Regions from separate parts of the Pseudonocardia sp. WMMC193 genome, predicted to be linked through region 1. Evidence: predicted binding sites of a transcription regulator. Region 1 holds the regulator's gene; the other holds the start of a gene.
The links. Region 1 encodes LexA, which represses DNA repair genes until DNA is damaged. Its sites were predicted from a motif close to CGAACACGTGTTCG; they were not measured.

Region 1 (5,353 bases):
CGACACCGTCGGGTTCGTGCGGCACCTGCCGCACCAGCTCGTCGAGGCGTTCCGGTCCACCCTCGAGGAGGCCGGGCAGGCGGACCTGCTGGTCCACGTCGTGGACGCCTCCGACCCGCTGCCGGAGGACCAGATCGCCGCGGTGCGCAAGGTGCTCGTCGAGATCGGCGAGGAGCAGGGCGGCGTGATGCCGCCCGAGCTGCTGGTCGTGAACAAGACGGACGCCGCGGGCGACCTCGCCCTGGCGCGGTTGCGCCACCTGCTGCCGGACGCCGTGTTCGTCTCGGCGCACACCGGGGCCGGCATCGCACGGCTGCGGACGACGCTCGCCGAGCGGCTGCCCCGGCCCGAGGTGGACCTGGAGCTGCTCGTGCCCTACACCGAGGGCGGGCTGGTCGCCCGGATGCACTCCGAGGGTGAGGTGCTCTCGTCGGAGCACGTCGCCGAGGGGACGAGGCTGCACGTCCGGGTGGGCCCGGAGCTCGCCGTGGCGGCCGTGCCCTTCGTGGTCGGCGGCACCGTCCCGGAGCCCGCCTCCAGCGCGGTGGGCTGAGCACGCACGTCCATGGCACCGGACGACCCCGTCCATGATCCACGACCGGGGAGCGGGGCGGTCGGATTCCGACCGCCCCGCTCCCGACGGGTGGATCGTCGTGTGCGGGCGGCTCTCGTCGCGCTGGCGGCGCTCGGGGTGAGCCTGGTCGGGGTGCCCGCGGCCGCCGCGACCCCCGCCGCGCCCGAGGATCTGTGCACCGTCACCGACTCCCGGCTGACCGAGCTGTCCGGTCTCGCCGTGCACGACGGCGAGATCTGGGCCATGGCCGACGGCGGGCGTCGGGTCACGGTGTACCGGCTGGACCCGGCCGACTGCGCGGTCGTCGACACCCGGACCGCCGAACTCGACCCGTTCGACGCCGAGGACCTGGCCGTGGCGCCGGACGGCACGTTCTGGGTCGCCGACACCGGCGACAACAACCGCGCGCGGGAGACCGTCGCGCTGCTCGTCGTCCCCCCGCGCGATCCGCCCCGCCTGCACCGGCTCGTCTACCCGGACGGCGCGCACGACGCCGAGGCGGTCCTGCTCGGCGCCGACGGCGTCCCGGTCGTCGTGACCAAGGAGGTCACGGGGATCGCGGGGGTCTACCGGCCGGACGGCCCGCTCGCCGAGCCGGGCCCGACGCCGCTGCGCCGCGTCGGCAGCGTCGGGTTCGCGCGGTCGGAGACGCGCGGAGGCCCGATCGGGGCGCTCGGCGCGTTCACGGTGACCGGTGGGGCGGTGTCGCCCGACGGGCGCGTGGTCGCGGTGCGCACCTACACGGACGCGTGGCTCTACCGGGTGCCGCCCTCCGGTGACCTGGTGGCGGCCCTGCAGACCACGCCGCTGCAGGTCCCGCTGCCGGACGAGCCGCAGGGCGAGGCGATCGCGTTCCTGCCCGACGGGACCCTGCTGTCGGGGTCCGAGGCACGCGGGCGGGACGGCAGGCTGCGGGCCGTGCCCGGCGCGGTGGACGCCGCACTGGCCGCGGCGCCGCCCGTCCCGACCCCGCCGCCCCCGGCCGCCGCGCCGCCCGAACCGGCGCCCGAGTGGCGGCCCGCCGTGATCGGCGGAGGAGTCGCGGTGGTGGTGCTCGGCCTCGCCGCGGGCGCGCTGGCCCTGCACACCCGCCGCCGCTGACCACCGGCCGCGCCCCCGGGAGACTCGCGTGTCCGGAACGGGGGACTCGCGGGAGGATCCGCGAGTCCCCCACTCGGGACACGCGAGTCGGATGCGCCGCCCTGTGACGTGCTGGTTACAGCCTGCGCACCGGCGCCGTTCGGAGGGTCCACCCGACCTACGCTGGCCCGGTGCCGATCGTGACCGCCTACGAGGACACCCCGGGCGGCCACGACGCCCTGGTCCTCGGGGTCCAGCTGGCCCGGCTGACCGGGCTGACCGCCGTCGTCGCGACGGTGTACCCGACGGACGGGCTGGGGTACTCCGCGGTCGCCCGCGACCCCCGGTGGCGGGACAAGGCCGAGGAGGTCGCGCTCGCCCGGTTCGGCCGGGCCCGCGAGCTGATCGGCGGGGACGCCCTGCCGGAGTTCGCCCCACTCGGCCCCGGACCTGCGGCGACGGTGCTCGCCGAGTACGCGGAGGAATCCGGGGCCGCCGTCCTGGTCGTCGGGTCGACGGGCGGCGGCCTGCTCGGACGGCTCGCCCCCGGCAGCACCGTGCACCGGCTCCTGCCCGCTGCCCGCTGCCCGGTCGCGATCGCCCCCCGCGGCTACCGGCACACCGCGGCCCAGGGCATCACCGTGATCACCGTGGCGTACGACGGCACCCCGGAGGCCGACCGCGCCACGGTCCTGGCCGTCCACCTCGCCGGCCGGACGGGCGCGGCGCTGCGGTTCGCCGTCGTCGCGGCGACCGAGGCGGACGTGCCCGCCGCGACCGAGATCGCCCACAAGGGGATCGCCCAGGCGCCCACGGAGATCGACGCGCTGACCGACGTGGTCGTCAGCCGTCCCGGCCAGTCGGTCGGGGCCACCCTTGCCGACCTGTCCGAGCGGACGGACCTGCTGGTCGTGGGCTCGCGCGGCTACCCGACCATGCGCCGGATCCTGCTCGGCGGGGTGGCGGGTGTGCTGGTCCGCAGCGCCCGCTACCCCGTGATCGTGGTGCCCGCCCCCGACTGAGCCGCTCGGGTCAGAGCCTGCGCAGCACCGTGACGACGCGACCGAGGATGGTGGCCTCGTTGCCGTCGATCGGCTCGTAGGCGGGGTTGGCGGGCAGCAGCCAGATCTGGCCCGCCGTGCGCTTGAACGTCTTGACCGTCGCCTCGCCGTCGATCATCGCGGCGACGATCTCACCCTGCTCGGCCACCGGCTGCTGCCGCACGACGACCCAGTCGCCGTCCATGATCGCGGCCTCGATCATGGAGTCGCCCTTGACGTGCAGAAGGAACAGCTCGCCCTCGCCGACGATCTCCCGCGGCAGCGGGAAGACGCTCTCCACCGCCTGCTCGGCCAGGATCGGCCCACCGGCCGCGATGCTGCCCAGGACCGGCACGAACGCGGGCGCGGGGCGCTCGGTCAGCACGTCCGGCTGGTCCGAGGAGGTGCCCGCCTCCTCCTCGGGGCTGCGCACGTCCACCGCACGGGTGCGGTTGGGGTCGCGGCGCAGGTATCCCTTGCGCTCCAGGGTCCGCAGCTGGTGGTGCACCGACGACGTGGAGGTGAGGCCCACCGCGTCCCCGATCTCGCGCACGCTGGGCGGGTAGCCGAAGCGGTCGACCCAGTCCCGGATCACCGCCAGTACCTTCCGCTGCCGCGGGGTCAGCGTGGTGGGGTCCGCCGGTGGGTCCGGAAAGGCGCGCACCTGTCCGGTCTCGCCGCCGGCGCCGGACTCGTCCCGTGCCATCTCCCTGCCGCCTCCTCGTGTCCCGCTCGCTCGTGCCACCCGATCGACCCCGCTCGGCGAGAGCGGCGAGGTCGGCCCGGCCGACCCGTCAGGGGTCGCCGGGGGTCCGTCGGGTTCGGACGGTAGCCCGGATCCGGTCGTTCGCCAAACACATGTTCGAACGACACGCCGATCGTGGCGGCGCGGGAGGGGTGACGCGCCCGGCGGTCGATGGTAAGAACTCGCACGGACGTTCGAATCGAACATGCGTGCGAGTGGCGCGCGGCGGAGTGGGCTCGCGGGTGCGGGCAGGCGGGAGAGCGGCGATGGACCGGTCGGCTGGCGGGGTCGTGGAGCTCGAGGGCACGAGGGTCGGCTCGGGGGTCGGCCCAGGTCTGGTCGCGGGCGGCGGAGTGCGGCGGTCCGGGACCGGCCCGCGCCCGGTCGGCCCCCGTCCCGTGCGTCCGGCCGCGGCGGGGGAGCGGGTCGCCGTGCTGCGCCGCGGTGTCGCGGTCGGCGCCGCGGCGGGCGGTCCGGGCGGCGTCCGGCTGCTGGAGACGGAGCGGTGGCGGCGCGGTGGCCGGGGCACGTGGTCTCAGGGCGTCGCCGCGCCGGCGCGGCCGTCGTCCACCGGTGCTCCCGACCTCCGGCGGCGCGCCGTCCAGGACGTGCCGGGCAGGTCCGGGCCGGTGACGGCGCGGCGCTACGCGCTGCGCCGGGCGGTGGCCGCGGCGGTGCTCGGCCTGGCGTCGATGCTCGTCGTGGTGGGGTTGGGCCTGGTGGGGCAGGCCTCGGGCGCCGCGCACACCCGGGCGGAGGTGCCGAGCGGCGTGGCGGCCGTGGTGGTCGAGCCGGGGGAGACGGTGTGGGACCTCGCGCGCCGGGAGGTCCCGGAGGCGGACGCCGCCGCGGTGGTCGAGCGGATCGTGGCGGACAACGGTCTCGGGTCGGCCGCGGTGGGTGTGCTGCCCGCGGGCACCGTGGTGCGCGTCCCCGCCTGACCGGTCCTCCGTCGTCCATCGGGGTGAACCCGCGGGTGTGCGGCACCGGTTTTTGTCGGTGCCCGTTGCTAGACATCGCACAGGCGTTCGATCGCCGCCCCGGACATCCGGTTCGGGCCGGTCGGCGCGGGTCGGGAGGCCGTGATGGAACTCGGGAACGCGGTGCGGGCGGTCGAGCGGACCGGTCGCGGCGAGGAGGGGCGCCCGGCCTGCGCGGGCGAGCGCCGGGGGCCGTCGCGCGCCCGGTCGGAGCGCGAGCGGAGCCAGGGGTGGGGCGGGGGCGCGGGCGCACCGCACGCCTCCGGCGCCCCGGCCTCGTACCGGAGGGCGCACGCGGCGGCGGTCCCGGCCGCGGCCCCCACAGCGCCTGTGGTGCCGGCCGCTGCGGCGCTGCGGGTCCTCGGCGCGTACGCCTCGGGGGCCAGGGCCCTGCGCCGGGCGGACGGGCCCGCGGTCCTGCCCGCCTGCCGTCCCGCGCGGCGACAGTCCTCGACGATCGGGGGCCCGTGCGTCCCCACCCGCAGGCCGCGGTTGGGGCGCGGCCGTCCCGGCGGGGCGCGTCGGCTCGCGGGGGAGGTGCGGGCCGGGCTGACCGACCGCGTGCTCGCGGCGGTGGCGGTGGCTCTGGGCTCGGCGACCGTCGTGGTCGTCCTCGGTCTCCTGGCGGACCTGGCGGGCGCGCGATGAGCCGCGCCGCGGGGGTCGCCGCGCGCGCCCGGTTCGCGCGGCCCGTGCGGTGCGCCGGGAGGGGTGCGTCGCGCGACCACCGCGTTCGTCGCGGTGTGGCCGCGCCCGGCGGTGGCGGCGAGCGGGCCCCCGGTTCGGGGGCTCGACCGGGCACGGCGGGTCTCCGGTCGTCCGACCGTGCGCGCGAGCTGGTGCGAGTGAGGTCGCTGTGCGTCCGTGTGGGTGTCGCGCGGCGTGGGGTGCGCACGGTGCGTGCTGGACCGGCCGCCGGTTCGCGACACACCGC
Region 2 (5,353 bases), 780 kb from region 1:
ACGGTCGCCACCAGCGCCGCCCGCCCCGCCTCGCGCCCGGCCCGGTCCAGCTCGGCACCGGCCACGCCCTGCGCCCGCAGCCGGGTCTCCGCGGCCCGGTAGGCGCGCCCGTACGCCGAATTGATCTTGTGGCGCCCGCTGCCGTCCGCGAGCTCCACGTACGAGTCCCGGGGGAAGGACACCGAGACCACCGGCGCGCCCGCATCGGCGGGCACCCGGACCAGCATGATCGTGTCGGTGTGCAGCTCGCCCGCGTCGTCGCCCGCGTGGATGCGGGCCAGCAGCTCCGGGGGCAGCGGGTCGCCGTGGGCGTCCGTGCGGCTGTCCATGCCGACCAACAGGGCGGTGTAGCTGCGCCGGGGCTGCGGGGTGGGGTCGGCCGGTCGCGTGGCGAGGACGTCGCTGGTGGTGCGGTCGTCGTCCAGCGTGCGGGTCAGCGACCAGACGTAGCCGGTGCCGGCGAGGACGCCTGCGGCCAGGAGCGCGACGGCGGAGCGGCCGAGGGTCGACGCGACGCGGCGGACGCGGGATCGGTCCATCTGTCCTCTCAGGGGCGGGTGCACCGTGGATCCCGGTTCCTGATCCCGACGGTGCGACCCGACCGGAGGAGTCTGGTGTGTGCGGACCTTACGACGATTCGCGTCCTGCCGCCCCGCCGACCACCCGTCCGGAGCAGCAGCGGCGTCCGCACCGCAGACCCCGGTCGGCTCCGCTCGGCGCTACTCGGGGCCGCTCGGGGCCGTGCCCGCCCGCGGGCAAACCCGTTCGGGTGAACACGCTCCCGCGGAGTAACCAACGGTCGCTGCGCCTACCAGACTGATGCCCGCACGCACGGATCGGGGTAGGGGGATGCGACGGGTGAGCACGCACAGGGCGTCGACGAGCACCAGCGGCGGGTTCCGGGCCGTCCCGAAGCCATCCTCGCCGCCCGTGCCCTTTCCGCGGGCGGGCGCCCCGGCCACGGTGGGGGAGCAGGCCGCGCGGCAGGGGTGGGCGCCTGCGCCGCGGTCGGGCCCCGCGCACACCCCGCCGCGCGGACAACGGGCCGTGCCGGTCGGCGACGGCACCGCACTGCGGGTGCTGCGCGCGGTGACCTACGTCCTGGTCTCGGTCGCGAGCCTGCTGTTCATCCTGCTCGTGGCCTGGGGCGTGGTCTCCTACCTGCGGCTGAGCACGGAACTTCCTCGCCTGTTCGGCGCCTGAGCCGTACCCTCGACGTCATGAGACCAGGGGGTGTCCTGCTGCCCGCCACGCGGTCGACGCGCCACCCGGTGCCGCGTCCGACCCGCGGGGCGGCGCTGTCCCCGCGCCTGCGCGCCCTGCCCACCGTGAACGCCGCCGTCGCGCCCTCCGGGGGCCCGGAGCGGCCCAGCGAGCGGCAGCGCCGCCGCGTCGCGGAGCAGGCCGCCGTGGGCGAGGGCTGGACCCCGCCCACGGACCTCGAGCCGGTCGTCCCCGCCCAGGCCGTCGACCTGGACTGAGACCCCCGGGTCACCAGCCGCGCTCGCGCCATTCGGCGAGGTGGGGGCGCTGCTCGCCGAGGGTCGAGTCGTCACCGTGGCCGGGGTAGAACCACGTGTCGTCCGGGAGCTCGGCGAACACGCGGGACTCCAGGTCGTCCATCAGCTGGACGTGGTCAGCCACGGTCTGGGTGCGGCCGTGTCCGCCGGGGAACAGCGAGTCTCCGGTGAACAGGTGCGGGCGGTCCGGACCGCGGTAGAGCAGCGCGATCGACCCGGGCGTGTGGCCGCGGAGGTGGATGACCTCCAGCTGGATCTCGCCGAACTCGACGACGTCCCCCTGGCCGACGAGCTCGTCCATCGGGATCGGGAGCTCGCCCGCGTCCTCCGGGTGGGCGATCTGGCGGGTCTGGAACATCCCGGCGACCGCGCCGAGCGCCTCCCAGTGGTCCTTGTGCCGGTGCGTGGTGACCAGGTGCCGCAGCTCGGGGCGGTCGTCCGCCGAGCCGACCAGGTCCGCGATCCGCTCCGGCTCGTTGGCCGCGTCGATGAGCAGCGCCTCGCGGGTGGCCGTGCAGACCAGCAGGTAGGCGTTGTTGTCCATCGGCCCGACCGACACCTTGTTCACCGTGAGCGGGCCGAGCGCGCGGCGGAGGGCCGGGCCGCCGGGGTCGGTGTGCCCGCTGTACTCGTCGAGGACGTCCACGCGGGCACCTTAGGGCGTGTCTCCCACTCCGCCGCCACCGCTCCCGGCGCCCACGTCGCCGCCGGCGGCGTTGCGGGACCGCCCGAATACGCCCGGTATGAGGGCGGCCCGGCTGCCTTGCCGGCGGCGCCGTGGATCACCGGGCCCGGCGGCGCCGGAGTGGGAGACACACCCTATCCGGACCCCGGGGACCTCGCGGTCGAACATGCGTGCGAGAGTGGAAGACGGAGGGGTCCCGGTGCGTTGCAGGACTCGTATGTCGGGGTTTCCGACCCTCGGCGCGGGGCATCCGGCGCGCGGGGTGGCCCATCCGCCGACGCCGTCTGTCGAGACACCGTTCCCGACGGTTTCTGTCGGTGCCCCCGCTTAGCATCGACAGCGCATCCGTCCGTTCTCCGAGGAGGCCCCCGAAGTGGCATCCGCCCGCACCCCGTACGAGGCTCCGCGACTCGTCGTCCGTGGCGCGCGTGAGCACAACCTGCGCGGGGTGGACCTCGACCTGCCGCGGGACAGCATGATCGTGTTCACCGGTCTGTCCGGGTCCGGGAAGTCGAGCCTGGCGTTCGACACGATCTTCGCGGAGGGCCAGCGGCGCTACGTGGAGTCGCTCTCGGCCTACGCCCGCCAGTTCCTCGGGCAGATGGACAAGCCGGACGTCGACTTCATCGAGGGCCTGTCCCCGGCGGTCTCGATCGACCAGAAGTCCACGAACCGCAACCCGCGGTCCACGGTCGGCACGATCACCGAGGTCTACGACTACCTCCGTCTGCTCTACGCGCGGGCGGGCGTCCCGCACTGCCCGGTCTGCGGCGAGATCATCGAGAAGCAGACCCCGCAGCAGATCGTCGACCAGGTGCTGGAGATGGCGGAGGGCAGCCGCTTCCAGGTGCTGGCGCCCGTGGTCCGCACCCGCAAGGGCGAGTTCGTCGACCTGTTCACCAGCCTGCAGTCGCAGGGCTACTCGCGCGTGCTGGTGGACGGCACCGTGCACCAGCTCTCCGACCCGCCGAAGCTGAAGAAGCAGGAGAAGCACGACATCTCGGTGATCGTCGACCGCCTGGCGGTCAAGGCGAGCGCCAAGCAGCGGCTGACCGACTCGGTGGAGACGGCGCTGCGCCTCGCGGACGGCATCGTCGTGCTGGACTTCGTGGACCTGGACGAGGCGGACCCGCACCGCGAGCGCAAGTTCTCCGAGCGGATGGCCTGCCCGAACGGGCACCCGCTCACGCTGGACGACCTGGAGCCCCGCACCTTCTCCTTCAACTCGCCCTACGGCGCGTGCCCCACCTGCTCGGGCATCGGCATCAAGAAGGAGGTCGACCCCGAGCTCGTCGTGCCGGACCCGGAGATGTCGCTGGGCGAGGGGGCGGTCGCGCCCTGGAACAACGGGCACACCGCGGAGTACTTCGGCAGGCTGCTCACCGGGCTGTCGAAGGCGATCGGGTTCTCGATGGACACCCCGTGGCGCATGCTGCCCGCGGAGGCGCAGAAGGCCGTGCTGCACGGGTCCGAGGACCAGGTGCACGTGCGCTACCGCAACCGCTACGGGCGCGAGCGCGCCTACTACGCCAACTTCGAGGGCGTGATCCCGTTCCTCGAGCGGCGGATGGAGCAGACCGAGTCCGAGTCGCAGCGGGAGCGGTACGAGGGCTACATGCGGGACGTGCCGTGCCCCGCGTGCAAGGGCGCGCGGCTCAAGCCGGAGGTCCTGGCCGTCACGTTGGGGGAGCGGTCGATCGCGGACGTCTCCGCGATGTCGGTCGCCGAGTGCTCGGTGTTCCTCAACGGCATGGAGCTCAACGAGCGCCAGTCCATGATCGCGGGCCGGGTGCTCAAGGAGGTGCAGGCCCGGCTCGGCTTCCTGCTGGACGTCGGGCTGGACTACCTCTCGCTCGACCGCGCGGCGGGCACCCTGTCCGGCGGCGAGGCCCAGCGCATCCGGCTGGCCACGCAGATCGGGTCCGGCCTGGTCGGCGTGCTCTACGTGCTGGACGAGCCGTCCATCGGCCTGCACCAGCGGGACAACCGGCGGCTGATCGACACGCTGACCCGGCTCAAGGAGCTGGGCAACACGCTGATCGTCGTCGAGCACGACGAGGACACCATCCGGGCGTCGGACTGGGCGGTGGACATCGGGCCCGGCGCGGGCGAGCACGGCGGCCTGGTGGTGCACTCCGGGCCGGTGGCGGAGCTGGAGTCCCACGACACGTCGCTGACCGGCGCGTACCTGTCCGGGCGGCGGAGCATCCCGGTGCCGGACGTGCGGCGCACGCTGGACCCGGCCCGCACGCTGACGATCGTGGGGGCCCGCGAGCACAACCTGCGCGGGATCGACGTGGACATCCCGCTGGGCGGCCTCGTGTCGATCACCGGCGTGTCCGGCTCCGGCAAGTCGACGCTGATCAACGACATCCTGGCCACGGTGCTCGCCAACAAGCTGAACGGCGCCCGCCAGGTGCCGGGCCGGCACACCCGGATCACGGGGGTCGACCAGCTGGACAAGCTCGTGCGGGTGGACCAGAGCCCGATCGGCCGCACCCCGCGGTCCAACCCGGCCACCTACACCGGCGTCTGGGACAAGATCCGCACTCTGTTCGCGGCCACGACCGAGGCCAAGGTCCGCGGCTACCAGCAGGGCCGCTTCTCGTTCAACGTCAAGGGCGGGCGCTGCGAGGCGTGCTCCGGAGACGGCACGATCAAGATCGAGATGAACTTCCTGCCGGACGTCTACGTCCCGTGCGAGGTCTGCAAGGGCGCCCGCTACAACCGGGAGACCCTCGAGGTCCACTACAAGGGCAAGACCGTGGCGGACGTGCTGGACATGCCGATCGAGGAGGCCGCGGAGTTCTTCGCGCCGATCACCTCGATCAGCCGGTACCTGACCACCCTGGTGGACGTCGGGCTCGGCTACGTGCGGCTCGGCCAGCCCGCCCCGACGTTGTCCGGCGGCGAGGCGCAGCGCGTCAAGCTGGCGTCGGAGCTGCAGAAGCGGTCCAACGGGCGCACGATCTACATCCTCGACGAGCCGACCACGGGCCTGCACTTCGAGGACATCCGCAAGCTGCTGCTGGTGATCAACGGCCTGGTGGAGAAGGGCAACACCGTCGTGGTCATCGAGCACAACCTGGACGTGATCAAGACTTCGGACTGGGTGATCGACATGGGTCCGGAGGGCGGGTCCGGCGGT

Region 2: a site for LexA is predicted at 2,367-2,380, ahead of uvrA (excinuclease ABC subunit UvrA). Genes of this name have one in related genera too.

Annotation. Positions count from the first base shown of each region.
Region 1 is NZ_JAKKDO010000003.1:2,769,701-2,775,053, reverse strand. Features, by position in the region: gene hflX (GTPase HflX) at 1-553, shown strand, start outside; gene L3X23_RS14525 (hypothetical protein) at 656-1,675, shown strand; gene L3X23_RS14520 (universal stress protein) at 1,846-2,676, shown strand; gene lexA (transcriptional repressor LexA) at 2,687-3,400, opposite strand; gene L3X23_RS14510 (hypothetical protein) at 3,706-4,380, shown strand; gene L3X23_RS14505 (hypothetical protein) at 4,525-5,067, shown strand.
Region 2 is NZ_JAKKDO010000003.1:1,985,243-1,990,595, reverse strand. Features, by position in the region: gene L3X23_RS10930 (LCP family protein) at 1-539, opposite strand, end outside; gene L3X23_RS10925 (hypothetical protein) at 931-1,203, shown strand; gene L3X23_RS10920 (hypothetical protein) at 1,221-1,481, shown strand; gene L3X23_RS10915 (MBL fold metallo-hydrolase) at 1,492-2,166, opposite strand; gene uvrA (excinuclease ABC subunit UvrA) at 2,579-5,353, shown strand, end outside.